2 regions of the Pseudoalteromonas sp. MelDa3 genome follow, and region 1 is predicted to be linked to the other one. Evidence: riboswitches for the same ligand, from Rfam matches in the RefSeq annotation. Region 1 holds a riboswitch; the other holds the start of a gene.
The links. Region 1 has a riboswitch for cobalamin ahead of CXF89_RS01620 (ABC transporter ATP-binding protein). Riboswitches for the same ligand answer to the same signal wherever they lie in the genome.
Positions count from the first base shown of each region.

Region 2: another riboswitch for cobalamin. It lies ahead of CXF89_RS07165 (TonB-dependent receptor domain-containing protein); the one in region 1 lies ahead of CXF89_RS01620 (ABC transporter ATP-binding protein).

Region 1 covers NZ_PJBR01000006.1:13,583-18,593, reverse strand. The annotation lists gene CXF89_RS01630 (cobyric acid synthase) at 1-663, opposite strand, end outside; gene CXF89_RS01625 (FecCD family ABC transporter permease) at 668-1,672, opposite strand; gene CXF89_RS01620 (ABC transporter ATP-binding protein) at 1,674-2,486, opposite strand; cobalamin riboswitch at 2,649-2,773, opposite strand; gene CXF89_RS01615 (porin) at 2,841-3,773, opposite strand; gene CXF89_RS01610 (LysR family transcriptional regulator) at 3,940-4,812, opposite strand; gene CXF89_RS01605 (MaoP family protein) at 4,904-5,011, shown strand, end outside.
Region 2 covers NZ_PJBR01000024.1:32,474-37,484, forward strand. The annotation lists gene msrA (peptide-methionine (S)-S-oxide reductase MsrA) at 1-376, shown strand, start outside; gene CXF89_RS07165 (TonB-dependent receptor domain-containing protein) at 467-2,293, opposite strand; cobalamin riboswitch at 2,330-2,514, opposite strand; gene CXF89_RS07170 (type 2 periplasmic-binding domain-containing protein) at 2,557-3,363, opposite strand; gene CXF89_RS07175 (YajQ family cyclic di-GMP-binding protein) at 3,565-4,047, opposite strand; gene CXF89_RS07180 (VanZ family protein) at 4,200-4,553, shown strand; gene CXF89_RS07185 (ketopantoate reductase family protein) at 4,546-5,011, shown strand, end outside.

The sequences.
Region 1 (5,011 bases):
GCCAAGCACGGGTTTGTTTGTGTATTCTTCAAGCCAATCTAGCCCGCCTTGCAGCAAACCTACATCGCCTCTAAAGCGGTTTATAACAAAGCCTTTTACACGCGCCTGTTCTGACTCGCTTAACAACGCAAGCGTACCTACCAAATGTGCAAACACACCACCTTTATCAATATCGGCAATAATAATGACAGGACAATCTACCTCTTCGGCGTAACCCATATTGGCAATATCGTTTTCACGCAGGTTTATTTCAGCAGGGCTACCTGCCCCTTCAACAAGGAGTAAATCAAAGCATTTAGCTAAGCGGTTATGTGAGGTTATTACTGCATCCATCGCCACTTTTTTATAGTCGTGATATTTACCCGCTTCCATATTACTAATGGCTTTTCCGTGAATAATCACTTGTGCGCCCGTATCGCTATTAGGTTTAAGTAAAATAGGATTAAAGTCTATTTCGGGCTCTACTTTAGCTGCTATTGCTTGCAAAGCTTGCGCACGACCAATTTCGCCACCATCTTTTGTTACTGCGCTATTAAGTGCCATATTTTGTGGTTTAAAAGGCGCAACCTTTACCCCTCGCTTAGCAAATACCCTGCAAAGGGCTGCAACTAGGGTACTTTTACCTGCGTCGGAAGTAGTGCCTTGCACCATTAAGGTTTTCATGGAATTACACCCTTCGCTTTCTAAAAAACAATAAACTCAAAAAGAACACGCTACCAATAGCAGCGGTTATAACACCTACGGGCAATTCTTGGTTTTTTAGCAATGAGCGCGAAAGTACATCAACCCACACCATAAATGTACCGCCCACTAAGCTGGTTACTAGCAATCCCGCGATGGTGCCTTGGGATATAAAAAAGCGCACAATGTGCGGTACCATTAATCCTACAAACCCAATACCACCACACATAGCTACCAGCACAGCGGTAATTAATGAGCTCAAAACCAGCATAAGTATTCTAAAGCGCTGGACCCTAACACCTAATGTAATTGCGCTTTCATCGCCAAGTAACATGGCATTGAGCTGCCTTCTATAGCTCAGCATTACAAACGTACACAATGTAATTACCAATAAAGGTAACCAAAGCGTAGCCCACTGCGCACGAGCGAAGCTGCCCAGTGTCCAAAATAAAATAGCGGCTACCGCCTGAGGGTCGCTCCAATAAAGCAACAAGCTGGTAAACGCACTAAATAAAAACGACAGAGCAACACCAGCTAATAACATTGATTCTACCTGTGCACTTTGCTGCCTACCTGCAATAAGTATTAATAAACTCATAGCGAGTAAGCTGCCCAGCAGTGCTGCTGCCGATAGCATAAAGCCTGCGCTAATGCCTGCTAATGCCATAAGTAACACCACACCAAATGAGGCACCCGACGATATACCAAATAAGTAAGGATCGGCTAAAGGGTTACGCGTTACCGTTTGTAAAATAAGCCCCGCAATTGCTAAACCAGAGCCAGCTAAAAAGGCGAGTAATGTGCGTGGCATTCTTAGTTCAAAAATAATACGCGTATTAAAAGACGCATCATTTGAGAGTAAAAAGCTATTAAGTACGTCTTGAAGTGAGGTCTCTACTGCACCAAAACTAAGTGCTGCAAATAAGCTAAATAAAGCAGCTGCAGCACTTATAAAAAGCGCAAATGAGTGGCGATTATTAACTGCGCTCATATTATTTGTAACCATAAAAGTAAGTGATATGAGGGATGCTATTTCCCGACTTCGATATTTGCGGGTGGTCATTTACTTGGGCGCAGACACCAAAAACGTCGCCTAACATGCTTTCGGTTAATACCTCAGTTGGCGTGCCTGTATGCGTAATTTCACCATTTTTAATAACCACTAGTTCATCGCACATTGCAGAGGCTAAGTTTAAATCATGAAACGATGCAAATACCGTTACACCCAACGATTTAGCAAGCTCCATAACCTGTATTTGGTATTTAACATCTAAATGGCTAGTTGGCTCGTCCATTATTAACAGTTGAGGTTGCTGGACTATGGCGCGGGCTATCAAGGCACGTTGCTTTTCACCGCCTGAGAGCGACTCAAAGCTTTGATCACTATGATCTTCCAACCCGACTGTATTGATTGCTTGAATGATTTTTTGTTTATCAATGTTAGTTATTGAGCTAAATAGCGATTTATGAGGCGTAAGCCCAAGTGCAATAACATCAAATACGCTTAAGTTAAATTGCGAAGGTGTTTCTTGAAGTACCACAGCGACTTGCTTTGCATAATCTTCACTTTTAAGTTGCCAAATATCGTGGTTATTAAAAGTAACCTGCCCTGATATTGGCCGGTTAAAACGATATAAACAACGCAGCAAACTCGACTTACCCGCCCCATTTGGGCCTATTAAACCCACAAATTTACCTGGCGATATTTGCAAATTAATATTATTTAAAATGCTTTTATTGGCAATCCCCCACGAAACATTTTTAACGTTAAGTAAAGGCGTGTTTAGCGCTGATTTAGTGTGCAACAGTGAGTCCTTGGTAGGCGTGTACTCACTAACAATACAGCTAACAATAACTAGTGCATTAATAAAAATGAGTAAACCCGCTCGTTAAAAAATTATACCAATCTATTTAGATATAGAACCTATTAAGCGATAAATTTAATTCGTTAAATTGTTCAAATATTTATGCTGATTGGTATTGCTCATTTGTATCTGACTTAAAGCGTTGTACTAATTACAGTTACGGGAATAGTTGAGGATTTGCACCTCATTCCAAATGAGGGTCTATTATGGGCGGGTAAATAATTTAAAGCAAAAAAAACCGCGCTCAAAAGAGCGCGGTTAAAAAGAGAGTGTTTTAACTAATTTAGCGAATAGTTAAAACTTGTATTCCATACCTAAGCCTACGTAGTCTTGGTCAACGTTGTTGTCCATATCGAAGCTTGAATAAAAACCAAATACTTTAATATTTTTATTTAATTTGTGATCAAGACCAACTGAAATTGCTGACTTATCGTCGCTGTCGTCAAAGTCCATATCTTGGTATTGCACTTTAAATGTGTTGTTACCCATGCTGTAAGCAGCATTTAGCAAGTAACCATCCGCTTCTGCGCTGCCATCTACTGCTTCTTGTGTTTGGTACATTGCGCCCAATTTAAAGTTTTCAACTTTACCTTGGATTGATGCACGCACTACGTCGTAGCCATTTACTTCACTATCGGCTGCAATAGAGGCGTATACCGCGCTCTTTTTAAGTGCCACGTCACCGTATGTCACCGCCATTGAGTAACCGTTATCAGCGTCTACATCATCTTCAGCTACAAAAGTAGCAAGTACTTTAAAGCCTTCGTATGAGTTTGATGAATAACTAACTGTATTTCCTAAGCGGTTTTCACCTTTAAATACATTTTTAATGTCGCCTTCAAGATCGTTAAATAAATCTAACTTACCTTGAGATTGCTTAAGCGCAGTATCGTTACGACCAATTACAACCTGACCAAACGCACCTTTTAAACCAACATATTGGTTACGCGCAGAAATATTGTCGTCGTTATCGCCTTTTGAATCAGCATCAGACACATCAACTTGAAACTCAAACTTATATACCGCTTCTAAACTATCATTTATTTTTTCAGAACCTTTAACACCAAGACGAGATGCATTACTTTTTATCTCGGTAAAAGACCCTTCGCCATCATCAGATGATTGCACTGTTACATTCGCTTTACCGTAAATGTCTACGTCGGCAAGTGCATTAAAAGATAAACCACTTAATAGTGCTAAGCATAAGCTCGATTTTACAAATTTCATGTTATTTCCTTGGATAATCACAAAAGACTAATTTTCAAAACTGCTGCATTTTGTCATTCATAAATGACAGTAATATTACAACGGAAATATTAATGTCTTTTTTTGTTAATAAAAATGCATTAAATGTGAAATCAAAATAACATGAAAGCCTAGTAAGTGGTCGTACTTACTTATCTTGCTTTAATGACAAGCTTGGCGTCATTTTCGAAAGTAAATTAACTAAGGTTTCTATTAGCTCTTTTTGCTCGTTGTCTCTGTGATACGCTATAAATACGTCTCTTGAGGTGTTTTCTACCCCTTTAACATGAAACAACTCACCTTTTTCTAAATGCCCTTCAACCAATACTTGAGGTATAAATGCACTACCACCACATTGCAGTATTAAATCAAGTGCAATACGTCCCGTGCTGGTTCTAAAGTAAGGTGGCGTTTTTCCTGTAAACTGACGCGCATGCCAAAGAGAAAAAGTAGTTCCCCAATCAACATACACATATTGATTATCAAAAAAGTTTTCGTTCGTTGCGGTGTCGTATCCGCTTACTGGAATGATTGGCAACTCACAAATTCGCTCTACCACTAATTCATCTACTTTTGGCGGATCAAATAATATTGCCAAATCGAGAGTACGCTCTAATAAAAGTCGAGTGCTCTCTTGTTGTGCTTTAACTTCTGCAACCAACGACACGCCCGGCATCGCCGATACAATATTTGTTATACCAAACTGTAAAAAAGCATCCCAAATATTAGGCGTTCCTGCTAAGCTAATTTGCTTATGCATATTGTCGGCAAGTGCAACATCGACTTTGGCGCGCTGCATGCCCGTAATAATCATTTGTGCGTGCGGTAATAAGCGCTCGCCAGGTGCTGTAAGTTGAATATTATTACGCTGGCGAATAAACAAATTAACACCAAGCCCTTGCTCTAATTGGCGAATTCTAAAGCTCACTGCAGACTGCGTAATATAAAGGTTTTCGGCCGCTTTACCAAAGTGACGCGTACGCACTACTTCAACAAATGTTTTTAATAAATCGATATCCAATTTTTTATCCTCACGATAAAAATAATTTGTTTAATAAATTGCCAAACTTGCATCATACTCCAGCTAATTAATAGGGTATGAGGATAAAGCTATGAGCAATAACATTTCATTACTACGCCAAGCATTTGTTAGCCAACGTCAATTTTATGATGATCAGAATTTTCCACGTGGTTTTAGCCGCAGCGGAAACTTCACCTTA
Region 2 (5,011 bases), on a different contig from region 1:
GCACGCTGAGGTTGTTAAAATTGAATTTGATACCACTGTAGTTAGCTTTGAAACACTTTTAGCAATGTTTTTCACTTTGCATGATGCTACACAATTGAATCGCCAAGGTAACGATATAGGCACACAATATAGAAGCGTTGTTTACTATCACGACGAAGCTCAACTAAAGCAAACCAATGAAATGATAGCTCAACTGCAAAGCCATGTGAGTGAGCCAATTGTGACAGAAGTCAGCCCTGCCACCACGTATTATCCAGCAGAGCATTATCATCAAGATTACTATAACGAAAACCCACAGCAGGGTTACTGTAGTATTTTAATAGCACCTAAATTACATAAATTTGAAACCGTATTTAAAGAGTTCTTAGTTGACTAGCTAATTTGAGCAGTTAAATTGATTAGTTAAACTTAGCTACACATTAAAAAGCCCGACATAAGTCGGGCTTTCTAATATTAATAAATACCGTTAAAACTGGTAGCTTGCGCCTGCAAAAAAGCGACGCTCTGGCGTGTTGTAGTAATACACTTGACCCGTTGTAAAATCAGTATTTGAATCAACAGCGTTATACTCTTTATCAAATAAGTTTTCTACACGAAGCGAAACTTCAATATGCTCATTTACTTGATAATTACCCGCTAAGTTCCAAAGCGTGTATGACCCTAAACGCGTCACAGCACCTTGTCGGTCGCTACGGTATTGCATGTCTAAGCTCGCATCAAACGCACCAAACTGTTTTGCAAGTTCCCAATTAAATGTACGTTTAGCAACATTGCGCAGCTCTGCGCCCGTTTCTTCGTCTTCTGCACTTAAATAAGCAAAGTTAAGGTTGCTATCAAAACCAAAAAACTGCTGAGATAAGCTAAATTCAACCCCTTCATAACGTGCTTCATCAATATTAGCTAATGCAAAGTTTGCATCGTAATCAATTTTATCTTCTATATCGTTTCTAAAAATTGCAACATCAACTTGCGCAATATCAAAGTCCACACTCAAACCTAACTCACGGTTTACTGATTTTTCAGGCTGTAAATCAGGGTTACCATAAAGTGGGAAATATAAATCGTTAAATGTAGGGGCTTTAAAGCCAGTACTTTGGCTTATACGAAATGTTGCATCTTCAGATAAATGATAACCCGCAGCGGCTGTATACGTTGTTTCGTCGCCAAATTGCTCGTCGTCATCTTGGCGAACAGTTAAATTAGCTAATACTTTATCTGCATCGTAGTAAGCACCTACAAACACAGCAAGTACATCTCGGCTGTCTTCAACAAATAGTTGCGAACTATGAGATACATCATCGTTGTACCAATTAACACCACCACTAATGTTAAGCTCATCAGATAATAGGTATTGGCCGTTATAATCAATTTGTGTGCGTTTAGTTATAAAAGTACTTGTTGTTGGTCCAACTGAAAAATCGACATATGTATTGTCTGAATCATCCGTTGCTAGCGCTAAATCAATACTGTGCGTTTGGTTAGTGTAGTTTTTACTCCAACCTGCAGAAAGCTGATAGTTTTTAAAATCATCTCGTTCAATCGTACTGTCGGCTGGGCTAAAGCGGCTGTCGTAATCTGCGAAACCTTCACTGTATTGACCTAATAACTTAAAGTCGCCGTAGTGTGCATCAGTATAATTTACTTTAAAACCAAGATTTTTATTTTCATAGCCATCTTCATCTGGTGCTACGCCTTGCAGTACATCAAAGTTATCTGTTTTTTCAAAGCCTGCATTAAATGCTGTTGTTATATCGCCTGATTTTACAGAGCCTGCCACTTGATAATTTTGGTAAGAATCAGAACCAAACGTAGCACTCACAGATAAGTTATCTGATTCACGCGTTATAATGTTAATTACGCCAGCAAGTGCATCAGAGCCGTAAACAGCCGCGCGAGAACCCTTAATAATTTCAATGCGTTCAATACTATTTAGAGGGACATTATTTAATGCTTTTTGACCAAGTGTTGCTGAGCCCGTACGTACACCATCAATCAAAATTAGCGTATCGCCAGAGCCAGTACCACGAAGTGACACACCTGTATTTTGGCCAAAACCACCGTTTGGATTAACCTGAAAACCAACTCGAGTGCTTAATAAGGTTGGTAAATCGCGTACGTTGCTTGCTTCTATTTCTGCACGCTCAATAACATTTACACTTGCTAAAACGTCATTGATTGATTGCTCAAATTTATTAGCTGTAACGGTTATTTTTTCAATTGATTGCTCTGCGCCAAACACAGAAAATGAAAGCGCAGCAGAAATAGCAACGCCTAAAGTTGTTTTGTTTAACATGATGTCCCCTACCTTTGCCCACCGCAAAGATTTAAGTAAGTAAGATTGCATCAAGGCCGGTCTCCGGACTCAGTAAGCAAATCAAAATATGCAATACTTTACCGTTGCGGGGGCAGTGTTGGGCTTGTAGTCATCATGAAAACGCACCAACTTCCCGATTATCCTGCTAAAAAAATCATTACATGAAGTGGCTAGCAAGCACCTTGAAAATATGTCGCTATTGTGAGTATTTTGTTTACAAATGTCAATGGACGTCTATACAGCTAAAAACATTTAAAATGCAGTTGGGGGCTAGTATAGTTTGAAGAAACTCCATATTTATCAAGTAGCTTCTTAAGTTGTATTTGTGTAGTAGGTAAGCTTAGTATTTCATCCATTTTATTACTAGTGATCTTATTTGATTTAGAGTTAACTAAAAAGTGCGTTTTATAAACGGCATCTGGTACGTTACTTTTATAGAGTAAATCCATATTAAAAGTATTTTGATTTTTAAAATATTGGTAAGCAATATTATTTAAAACGCCTACTTCCGCGCGCTTTAATAGCAGCATTTTAACCACATTGAATTCATCAATGGTTAAACTTACTTGATGTTCCTCACTTAAAAATTCGGCATCGGTATTAAATCCAGCAAATTGATACGAGTACCCCAGAACCCCAACCTTTGTTAATGACGTAATGTCGTCAAAGTAAGCTTGCTCATTTGTATTTTCTTTAAGCGTATAAAGCTCATTTTTGGTAATGGTATAAAATTCGGTTTTTTCAATGTTTTCTTGCGCTGATAGTGGGATCCATTGCAGTGCCATTAAAAATAAAACATCAAAATTATTTTTTTCAACTGACAAAGCAAGCCTTTTTACAGGTAGAGAATTAAGTACGAAATTAAACTCCTGCTGTGCTCCGTTTAAAATCTTAATAAACTCAGGAGCAAAACCCTGTTTTTTTTGCGCATTAATAATAATGGGAAAGTAGCCATCTTCAACCAGTACATCAATATCAACTGTTTTTGATAAGCTTGGTTTGGTAAATGTAAGCAAAACAAATAACAAAAATAATTGATGACGTTTCATTTTAATACCTTCTAGTGTGAAGTACTTAATTGCATGTGATTAAATATAATAGCTTAAATATCAAAAAGGAGATTAATACATACGGGAGTATCTAGGCAGCAAAGAGGGATAATAGTGAGATATTTAAAAAGAGTAAGTAGCTTCAATCTGTCTGTAAGTATAAACAGATTAAAGCATGCTTAATTTAAAACTATTTATTAATTAATCGCGGAAATTTTTAAACTGAAAAGGTTGACCTAGCTCAGCACTGCGCACTACTTGCATAGCCTCTTGAAGATCGTCACGTTTTTTACCCGTTACACGTACTTCTTCGCCTTGGATAGCAGCTTGAACTTTAACTTTAGAGTCTTTAATGGCTTTAACTACTTTTTTAGCCATGTCCTTTTCGATACCTTGCTTTAAGCCAACGTTACGAAATACATTTTTACCTGCACGGGTAATATCTTGAAGCTCTAAGCTTGATACATCCATACCACGCTTAGATATTTTGTTAGCTAAAATATCAAATAATTGCATAACCTGAGAGTCTGCTTCAGCTTTAAGCTTAATTGTTTTGTCATTTAGCTCAATAGATGCATCAACGCCTCTAAAGTCAAAGCGAGTCTCTAGCTCACGATTTGCATTATCAACGGCGTTTTTAGCTTCGTTCATTTCTACTTCAGATACAATATCAAATGAAGGCATTGGTTTGCTCCTAACTATTTAATCTTAATTTTATGTGGTAATTATAACGCTAAAATTATAAATCTTTACATTTTTCTGCATCTTGTTCAGGTGCGATATTAAATTAGTTTGATATACTTGCGCCTCTTTTTTAAGCGATTTTAGGATTTGTCGTGACAAGGCGTGTTTATCAAGCAATTTTTTTAATCAGCATAGTAGCTTTTACCTTTTTATTTGCCAAAGAAATAAAAGGTGGCGTTGTAAATTTATTTCCTCATGTTGATAAAGTGGCCCATTTTGGGATTTTTTTTATACTAGCCATAATAATGGATAAAGCGTTTAAGCTTCCTTTATATGCGCAAATACTTTTATTGGCAGGTTATGGCGCCTCTATAGAAATAATGCAAGACGCACTTCCATATAGGCAAGCATCACTCGGTGATTTTTTTGCTGATTTTGCAGGTGCCGCAAGCTACTTTTTACTTAGAGTAATTTTTACACCTCGAAAAAAGAACCCGTATGGCTAATATTTTAATTGTCGGCGATGGTGCTATTGGCTTGTTACTTGGTCATTTTCTAAGTGCGTCGCATAATGTCAGTGTTTTAACTCGCAAAAGCCCAACAAATACCCGCTTTTATAGTCGAGGTAAGGGGGCATCTAAAAAAATTGACGCACAATTTATTACATTAAATCAGCTAAATAAAGCAGCTGAATTTGATGTTGTTTTATTTACCGTTAAAGCCTTTCAAGTACTTGATGCATTTACGCAAATAAAGCCATTTTTACCAAATCATTGCTCTGTTGTACTTTCGCATAACGGAATGGGTAATGTTGATGAGGTAAATAGCCAACTAAGCACTCACCAAGCACTCTACTTTTTAACTACAAGCATAGCGGGCTTTAAATCAAACCAATACATTGTGCAGCACACTGGTGAGGGACAAAGTGTTATTGGTGCTTGTAATGAATTAGCTTTTCAAAATA